Regions from separate parts of the Kitasatospora sp. NPDC052868 genome, predicted to be linked through region 1. Evidence: riboswitches for the same ligand, from Rfam matches in the RefSeq annotation. Region 1 holds a riboswitch; the other holds the start of a gene.
The links. A riboswitch is a leader RNA that binds a small molecule or an ion and turns the genes downstream of it on or off. The one in region 1 is predicted to bind cobalamin.

Region 2: linked by a shared signal. The riboswitch ahead of ACIGZJ_RS16005 (HoxN/HupN/NixA family nickel/cobalt transporter) and the one ahead of ACIGZJ_RS07710 (FecCD family ABC transporter permease) in region 1 are both predicted to bind cobalamin.

The regions. Positions count from the first base shown of each region.
Region 1 covers NZ_JBITZW010000003.1:280,313-285,014, reverse strand. The annotation lists gene ACIGZJ_RS07725 (CGNR zinc finger domain-containing protein) at 1-412, shown strand, start outside; gene sodX (nickel-type superoxide dismutase maturation protease) at 419-859, opposite strand; gene sodN (superoxide dismutase, Ni) at 1,045-1,440, shown strand; cobalamin riboswitch at 1,579-1,698, shown strand; gene ACIGZJ_RS07710 (FecCD family ABC transporter permease) at 1,887-2,864, shown strand; gene ACIGZJ_RS07705 (ABC transporter ATP-binding protein) at 2,864-3,646, shown strand; gene ACIGZJ_RS07700 (ABC transporter substrate-binding protein) at 3,655-4,650, shown strand.
Region 2 covers NZ_JBITZW010000008.1:168,180-172,881, forward strand. The annotation lists gene ACIGZJ_RS16000 (M24 family metallopeptidase) at 1-586, opposite strand, end outside; gene ACIGZJ_RS16005 (HoxN/HupN/NixA family nickel/cobalt transporter) at 663-1,802, opposite strand; cobalamin riboswitch at 1,835-2,028, opposite strand; gene ACIGZJ_RS16010 (ArsR/SmtB family transcription factor) at 2,124-2,528, shown strand; gene ACIGZJ_RS16015 (SRPBCC family protein) at 2,596-3,075, opposite strand; gene ACIGZJ_RS16020 (RNA polymerase sigma factor) at 3,072-3,551, opposite strand; gene ACIGZJ_RS16025 (DUF3995 domain-containing protein) at 3,723-4,184, shown strand; gene ACIGZJ_RS16030 (Fpg/Nei family DNA glycosylase) at 4,281-4,702, opposite strand, start outside.

The sequences.
Region 1 (4,702 bases):
CCGCACCCGGCTGCGCGGGGTGTTCGAAGCCGCCGCCGAGGGGGACGAGATCCGGGGCGTCGACCTGCTGAACAGCCTGCTGATGGAGTACCCCGTCAGCCCGCTGGTCTCCGGGCACGACTACCTCGACGATGCCGGACGCCCCCGCTGGCACCTGCACCTCGCCGACAACTCGCCCACCGCCACCGCGCACTTCAGCGCCGTCGCCTGCATGGGCCTGGCCGTCCACCTCACCGAGCTGGGCGCCGACCGGCTCGGCATCTGCCAGGCCTCACCCTGCCGCAACGCCTACCTGGACACCTCGACCAACCGCTCCCGCCGCTACTGCTCCGACCGCTGCGCCACCCGCGCCAACGTCGCCGCGTACCGGGCCCGCAAGCGCCTGGAGGCCCAGGAGGCCGCCACCGCCTGAGGCCGCTCAGAAGCCGTCCGGGTCCACCCAGACCCCGAGCCGGCGGGCCAGCCCCGGCACCCGGGCCAGCGGGCCGCGGAGCAGCAGCCGCTCCAGCCGTCGACCCGGGGCCAGCCAGGCCGGGCGCGGCCGCAGCCGCAGCAGCACCCGGCCGAGCACCAGCTCGTCCGGCACCGCGCCGTAGCTGCGGCTGTCGCTGTCGATCGGCCGGTTGTCCGACAGCAGCCACCAGCCCTTCGGCCGCCGCGCGTCGGCCCGCTTCACCACCAGCAGGTCCTGCTGGAGCGGGTGGCGGAACACCACCACCGCACCCGGCCTGATCCGCGCGCCGTACCGGACGACCAGCTGGTCGCCCTCGCGCAGGGTGGGCACCATCGAGTCGCCCGCCACGTCGATCAGCCCGAACGGGGCGACACCCCCCGGGGCGCCGCCCTCCGGTTGCACCATCCGCGCCACGACTCCTCCTCCCGGCCCGCCGCGTCCCAGTCTGCCGTACGGACCGTCACCCGCCGATGTCCGGATTGGTCCGGTTCCGGCTCCGCCTTTTGCCCTAGGCCGACTGCCCGACCGCGAAACCGGGTGGCCGGAGGGGTAATCTCGGGCGCGGGAAGACGATCTAAGGAAGGACTCCCATGTTCTCTCGTCTGTTTGCACCGCGTGCCACCGCTCACGCCCACTGTGACCTGCCCTGCGGCGTGTACGACCCGGCGCAGGCCCGGATCGAGGCCGAGTCGGTGAAGGGCACCCAGGAGAAGTACCAGGCCAACGAGGACCCGGCGTTCCGGACCCGGGCCCTGATCATCAAGGAGCAGCGCGCCGAGGCCGTCAAGCACCACATCTCGGTGCTGTGGAGCGACTACTTCAAGGCCCCGCACTTCGAGAAGTACCCGCAGCTGCACCAGCTGATCAACGACACCCTGAAGGCCGCCTCGGCCACCAAGGCGTCGACGGACCCGGCCACCGGCCAGGCCCTGCTCGACCTCATCGCCGAGGTCGACAAGATCTTCTGGGAGACCAAGCAGGCCTGATCGCCGCTCAGCCGCCTTCGACCGCCCCCCTCCGGCCCGCCGGAGGGGGGCGCTCGTGCGTTCCGCGGCGCGCGCAGGCCTCCGGGACGCTCCGAGGAGGTGTCACCCCGGCACCCGGTAAGGGTTGACCGCCCTGAGCGCTTGTTATGCTGCCAGGGCGTCCCCAGGGGGAAGTCCGGTGCGAATCCGGCGCTGACCCGCAACGGTAAACGGAGCCCCGGCCCCGTGAGCCCGATCGCCCTGGGGCGCTGACCTCCCGACAACTCGCCGTGGACTGCGAAGGGATGGCGCTGCGGCACACCCCGGTGCCCCGGCCCGCCGACCCTGCCCGGACCACCGCCCGAGGCTAAGGCGCGCCCCCGTTGAGCACCGCAGCGACCGCACCGCTCCGCCGAATACCCGCCGTGCCGCTGGCCGCCGCCCTGGCCGCGGCGCTCCTGCTGTCCATGGTCTGCGCGGTGGCCCTGGGCGCCGCCGGACTCGGCTGGGACCGGGTACTGCGGCTGCTCGGCGCCGGACTGACGGGTGGTCGGCTGGAGGCCGGGGAGGCCGCCGCGTACGCGATCGTCTGGGAGATCCGGCTGCCGCGGACCGTGCTGGCCGCCGTGGTCGGCGCCGGACTCGCGGCCACCGGCGTCGCGGTCCAGGCGATGGTCCGCAACGCGCTCGCCGACCCGTTCGTGCTCGGCATCTCCTCCGGCGCGGCGGTCGGCGCCAACGCCGTCCTGCTGCTCGGCGCCCTCGCCTCGCTCGGGGTCTGGGCGCTGTCGGTCTCCGCGTTCGGCTCGGCCCTGCTGGCGATGGTGCTGGTGTACGCCGCCGCCCGGTCCGCCTTCGGGCTCACCCCGCTGCGACTGGTGCTCACCGGCACCGCGATGTCCTACGGCTTCTCGGCGGTGACGGCGCTGATGGTGTTCGGCGCCGCCCGCGGGGAGGCGGCCCGCAGCGCGATGATGTGGCTGCTCGGCAGCCTCGGCGGCGCGACCTGGGGCTCGGTGCCGATCGCCGCCGCCACCGTGCTGGCGGGCCTGGCGTACCTGGCCTGCTCGGCCGGACGGCTGGACGCGCTCGCGATGGGCGACGAGACGGCCGCCTCGCTCGGGGTGGACGCCGACCGGCTGCGCCGCGAGCTGTTCGTGGTGACCGCCGCCGTCACCGGCACGGTGGTCGCGGTCAGCGGCGCGATCGGCTTCGTCGGGCTGATGGTGCCGCACCTGACGCGGATGCTGGTCGGCGCCGGGCACCGCCGGGTGCTGCTGGTCGCCCCGCTCGCCGGCGCGCTGCTGCTGGTCTGGGTGGACATCCTCTCGCGGGTGGTGCTCGCCCCCGCCGAACTGCCGGTCGGGGTGGTCACCGCCGTCCTCGGCGTGCCCTGCTTCCTGCTGCTGATGCGCCGTCGCGGCTACACCTTCGGAGGCCGCTGATGGACATCGACCTCGACCGGGTCTCGGTCGACCTCGCCGGGACCCGCCTGGTCCACGACATCACCCTGAGCGCCGCCGCCGGCCGGGTGGTCGGCCTGGTCGGGCCGAACGGCAGCGGCAAGTCGACGCTGCTGCGCTGCGTCTACCGGGCGCTGCGGCCCGCCGCCGGGGCCGTCCGGCTGGGCGGCGCCGACCTGCACGCGCTCGCCCCGCGCGAGGCCGCCCGGCGGGTCGCCGCGCTGCCCCAGGAGCACTCCGCCGAGTTCGACTTCACGGTGGCCGAGGTGGTCGGCATGGGCCGGCTCCCGCACCGCGGCGCCTTCGCCGGACCGACCGCCGGGGACGAGGAGCGCTGCGCCGCGGCGCTGCGCCGGGCCGGCGCGGACCACCTGGCCGGGCGCGGCTTCCTCAGCCTGTCCGGCGGCGAGAAGCAGCGGGTGCTGATCGCCCGCGCGCTCGTCCAGGAGCCGCGGGTGCTGGTGCTGGACGAGCCCACCAACCACCTGGACATCGCGCACCAGTTGGAGGTGCTGGCGCTCGTCCGGGAGGCCGGTCCGACCGTGCTCACCGCGCTGCACGACCTCAACCTGGCGGCCGGCCACTGCGATCTGCTGTACGTGATCGAGGCGGGCCGGATCGTGGCCTCGGGGCCGCCCGCCGAAGTGCTCCGACCCGACCTGCTGGCCGAGGTGTTCGGCGTGCGCGCCACCCCCGTACGGCATCCGCTGACCGGCGCCGTCCATCTGCTCCTCGACCGCCTCGACCGGCTCGACCGACCCTAGGACCTCCCATGCGCACCAAGGCCGTTGCCGCCGCCGCCCTGCTCACCTTCGCCCTGACCGCCTGCGGCGCGGAGATCGCCCCCGCCGGCGATGCCGCCGCCGGCTCCGCCCACTACCCGGTGACCGTCGAGAACTGCGGCGCCAAGGCGGTCTTCAAGGCGAAGCCCGCCCGGGCGGTGACCAACGACGTCGGCATCACCGAGCTGATGCTGGCACTCGGACTCGCCGACCGGATGGCCGGCTACGTGATGCCCGACGAGAAGGGCCAGGTGGACAAGGTGGCCTGGAAGGACGGCTACGCGCGGACCAGCTGGCTCTCCAAGCAGCAGATCACCAAGGAGATCGTGCTGGAGGCCCGGGCCGACCTGGTCTTCGCCGGCTGGCACTACGGCTTCGACGACGCCGACGGCTTCACCCCGCAGGCCCTCGCCGGGCTCGGCATCGACTCCTACGTGCTCAGCGAGTCCTGCCGCAGCGGCAGGGGCCCGGAGCGCGGGGTGATGTCCCCGCTGGACGCGCTCTACACCGATCTGGCCAACCTCGGCGAGATCTTCGACGTCCGCGACCGGGCCGACCGGCTGATCGCGGAGTTCAGGGCCGAGGTCGCCGCCGTACCGCAGCCCGGGCGGCGGCCGAGCGTGTTCCTGTACGACAGCGGCGAGGACAAGCCGTACACCTCCGGGCGGTTCGCCGCACCGGAGGAGATCATCACCAAGGCCGGCGGGAGCAACGTGATGGGCGACCTCGCCGACTCCTGGACCACCGTCGGCTGGGAGAGCGTGGTGCAGCGCAACCCCGAGGTGATCGTGATCAACAACTACGGCGAGACCGGCGCCGAGGCGAAGCGGAGGTTCCTGATGTCCTTCCCCCCGCTGGCCGGGGTCTCCGCGATCAGGAACGACCGGATCTTCGTCCTGGACTACGTCGACCTGGTGGAGAGCCCCCGCAACCCGGCCGCGATCACCGCGCTCGCGGCCTATCTGCGCGGTGTGACGACCGGCTGACCGGCGCCCCGCCGGGCGTAGGCTCGGAGGTACGAGCCGACGGAACCGACCG
Region 2 (4,702 bases), on a different contig from region 1:
CGGAGACCGGGAAGGCCGCCCGGTCGGCGCCGTGGTCGATCATCCGGCGCTCCAGCTCCATCGCCAGGTGCCGCTCGGTGCGGCCGACGAGGATCGACTCCAGCAGCTCGCCGAGCGCCTGGTCGGCGATCTCGGCCGCGATCCGCAGGTCGGCGATCTCGTGCTCGTCCTTGACCGCGCGCAGCCGTTCGACGGCCTGCGCCAGGTCCGCCAGCCGGACGCCCTCGGCCAGCCCGGCCACCGCGCGGTGCCGGCTGACGGTCAGGTCGTGCTCCTCGACCGCCAGGTCCGCGACCCGCAGCCGGACGGCCGCGGCGGCCGCGGCCAGCACGGTGTCCGCGCCGGCGGCCACCGGCAGCTGGGTGAGGTCCTCGCCGATCGCGCGGTCCCCGGTGTCGTCCGGCGGCAGGTCGTCCGGCAGGGCCAGCACCACCCGCTCCCGGGTGAGCAGCACACTCGCCCCGCACGGCGGGCATCCGGTCAGGTACCGGACGTTCGCCGGCCGGGTGATCAGCGCCGCATCGGCCCCGGACGCACTGCAGTGCTCCCTCAGCCGCTCCCGCCGGCCCGCGTACGCATCAGCCATGCGTCGAGCCTACGGAGCCCCACCCCGATCCGCCCGCCGAGCAGACCCGACCGGGCAGCCCCCGCCCCGGGCGGCCTCAGACCTCCGTCGGAGCCGGAGCCGGAGCCCCGTCCGGGGACGGGGTCCAGCGCTGTTCGACCCTGGCCAGCCGCCAGTACGCGATCGCCGCGCCCCAGACCACCACGAAGAGGCCGACGAGCACGTAGCCGACGTTGTCCAGCGACAGCTCCGCGATCCACCCGCTGACCGGGTCGGTCAGATCCAGCTTCTCGTGCAGCACCCCGACCAGCTCGATCGTGCCGATGACGAAGGCCACCGCGATCGACAGCCCGGTGATGGTCAGGTTGTAGAACACCTTGCGCACCGGGTTGGAGAACGCCCACTGGTAGGCGAAGTTCATGAACGTCCCGTCCAGGGTGTCGAACAGGCTCATCCCCGCCGCGAACAGCAGCGGCAGGCAGACGATCGCGTACCAGGGCAGGCCCGCCGCCGCGCCGGAGCCGGCCATCACCATCAGCGTCACCTCGGTCGCGGTGTCGAAGCCGAGGCCGAGGACCATGCCCACCGGGAACATCTGGCCGGGCCGGGTGATCGAGCGGGTGGCCCGGTTCAGCACCCGGGCCAGGAAGCCGCGCGCGTTGAGGTGCTCCTCCAGCTCCGCCTCGTCGAACCGCCCGGCCCGCATCGACCGGAACACCTTCAGGATGCCCAGCAGGGCGACCAGGTTGAGCGCGCCGATCAGGTAGAGGAAGGCCCCGGAGGCGGTGGTGCCGACCACTCCGAGCCACTTGTGGGTGGCGGACTCGTCGTCCATCAGCGTGTTGGCCAGCTGGGCGCCGCCCGCCACCAGGGCGGCCATCAGGACCACCATCGAGGAGTGTCCGAGGGCGAACCAGAAGCCCACCGAGACGGGCCGCTTGCCGTCCGCCATCAGCTTGCGGGTGGTGTTGTCGATCACCGCGATGTGGTCCGCGTCGAAGGCGTGCCGCATGCCGAGCGTGTACGCGGTGACACCCAGGCCCACCCCGAAGACCTGGGTGCCGACCGCGTACTCCTGGGGGGCGACCAGGAAGACGAGCGTCCCGAAGGCCACCACGTGCATGGCCAGGATCACCCCCATGAGCCCTGCCGTGCGGATCGTGTCCTCCCGCCGCCAGCGGAAGGACGGCAGCACGGCGGACGGCGCCGGCGCAGCGGCGGTTTCGGGCAGGGTCATCGTGGGATCACGCTCCAGCACCTCGTGGAATGACGTTCGTGAGATGCCGTGGCCGGTCTCCTGGCTTACGGGGCGTCCGTACCCGCCTTCCCAGGTGCGCGAGGCACCCAGTGGCGTCGTGGATAGGACGACTCCCCCCGATCACAGTGGCGAGGGCCGCTCCGGACTGGGGACCTCTGAAGGTCCGTCACCGGTCTTCCCGAACACCACGGCGGGCAACACCGTAGGGCCCCTCGCAACACCCTTGCAAGGCTGCGCACCTGCGCAGGTGTCCAGGATCACAGCCCGGCGGCCACCCGGGCCGGCTGCAAGAATGGGCCCATGCATCTCGTACCGGCCGACCGCGAGGGCCGGCGCACCATCGACGGGCACCGGGTCTGCGAGGCCATCGCCGCGATCGGCGACACCGCGCACGTCCGCTCCTGGGCCGAGCGGTTCTCCCTGCTCGCCGATCCCGGCCGACTCGCCCTGCTGCTCGCCCTGCACCGGGCCGGCCCGCTCGCCGTCAGCGACCTGGCGGTGGCCACCGGGATGCGCGATCCGGCCGTCTCCCAGGCGCTGCGGCTGCTCCGCACGGCCGGCGCCGTCACCGGCGACAAGGACGGACGCGTGGTGCGCTACCGGCTCGTGGACGACACCCTGCGCCCCCTGCTCGACGAGTGCGCCGCCGCCGAGCACCACGAGCCCGTCATCGAGCAGCCCGGACCGGCCACCGCCACGGGCTGACCCGCCCTCCGCCGCGCTCGGCGCCGTCCCGCCCGGGTGTGGAACCGACCCGTGAGCCGGACCGCCCTCAGCCTTCCCGGACCAGGCGTTCGAAGCGGCGCAGCGAACGGTCCGCCAGCGGCTCGGTGACGGGGTGGAGGGCGCGGGCGAGCAGGGCCGCGCCGGGCAGCCGGAACGCCCCGAGGAAGGCGAAGCGGGTGCCGTCCGACTCGGGCCTCGCGGCCAGACCCCCGAGTAGGAAGCGGCTGCGCATCAGGCACCAGCCCGGCGCCTGCTCGACGTCGAAGCGGGCGCGCAGACGGGAGTGGCCGACCACCAGGGCCTGCCGGCGGCCCTCCGCCGGGCCCTCGCCGAGGCGGACCGACCGGATGTCGGGCAGCCAGCGCGGCAGTCGGCCCTCCAGGTCCGCGGCCACCGCCCAGACCTGGTCGAACGGGACGTCGATCACCGTCTCGTGGACGGCGCCGCCCGGGGTGGCGGCGGCGATGACGTGCAGGCGGCGGACCGGGTCGAAGTCGGCTACCGGCCAGGGGATGCGCTCGGTCACTGCTGCCACGCCCTTCGGAAGCTGAGTCGGGCCCGGGACAGCCGGGACTTCACGGTGCCGGTCGCCACGCCCAGCAGGTCGGCGGTGGCCCGCTCGTCCAGGCCCTCGATGTCGCGCAGCACCAGGACGGCACGGTGCTCGGGGGTGAGCCGGGCGAGGACGTCCTCGATGTCGGTGGCGAGCTGCGGATCGCCGGGGCGGGGCAGCTCGGAGAGGTCGGCGGGGACGCAGCGGGCGACCCGCCGCACATGCCGGACCGCCTCGCGGACGGCGATCGAGCGGACCCAGCCGAACAGCGCGGCCGGGTCCTTGAGCTGGCGCAGTCGGCGGAACACCGCGATCAGCGCCTCCTGGGTCGCGTCCGGCCCGTCGTCCAGCGCGATCGGACCGCAGAGCCGGCGCACGTACGGTGTGACCAGCTCCAGCAGTTCGCTGACGGCCAGCTGGTCGCCGCGCTGGGCGGCACGGACCAGCACGGCGGTATCCGTTGGGGTGTCGGGACCATCCACGTCCGATCAGAGGCGCCGAAACCGCCGGACGTTCCCTCGTCCGCACCGCTTTCCACTGTGACGCTCGCCACGGGAACGTCCGCCCGCCGGGGCGGCTCCTGTGGGGCGACACACTGCCGGGACATCCGAGGGGTCGCCATGAATCGCCGCCGTACCGCCGCGCTCGCCATCGCCACCGTGCTCGCCGCCGACGGGCTGCTGCACGTCTACTGGGCCACCGGCCGCACCTGGCCGGCGCCGGACACCGCGGCGCTGTCGCAGCTGGTGCTCAACGCCGACGTGCCCTTCACCCCGCGGGTGGTGCTGCCGCTCGCCGCGCTGCTGTTCTCGGGCGCCGCGCTGGTGGCGGCCCGCGGCGGGGTAATGCCCGCCACCGCCCGCCGACTGCCGGCCCTCGCCCTGCGGTGGGGTCCGCGCGCGGTCGCGGGCGGACTGCTCGCGCGCGGACTGGCGGGGCTGGTCTGGGCGGCCGGGATCGGAGCCGAGACCGACTCGGCCTTCTACCGGCTCAACCTGGCCGTCTACACGCCGCTCTGCCTGGCCGGCGCCGCGGCCGCGTGGACGGTGGCCCGTGACGCCGGGCAGCGTGCGCCGCGCTGAGCACCCCGCACCCAGGTCCTGTCCGGCCCGCCCCCGGCACAGGGGTGTCCGGGCGCGCACCGGCAGACCCGACGCGCCCGGGCGGGGTGCGCCTGGTCAGACCCGCTGGCAGCCCGGGCACCAGAACAGGTTGCGCGCGGCGTGCGCCTCCGTGCGCACGTCGGTACCGCAGACCAGGCAGGGCATCGCGGCCCGGCGGTAGACGTAGACCTCGCCGCCGTGGTCGTCGACCCGCGGGGGCCGGCCCATCGCCTCGGGGGTGTGCTCCGGCCGGACGGTGTCGATCCGGCCCGCGTCCGCCCCCTCGCGCATCAGGTCCACCAGGTCGGCCCAGATGGCGTCCCACTCGGCGCGGCGCAGGTCGCGCCCGGCCCGGTGCGGGCTGATGCCCAGCCGGAACAGCACCTCGGCGCGGTAGACGTTGCCGACCCCGGCCAGCACCTTCTGGTCCATCAGCAGCGCGGCGACCGTCGTGCGGCTGCCGGATATCCGCCGCCAGGCGAGCTCCGGATCGGCGT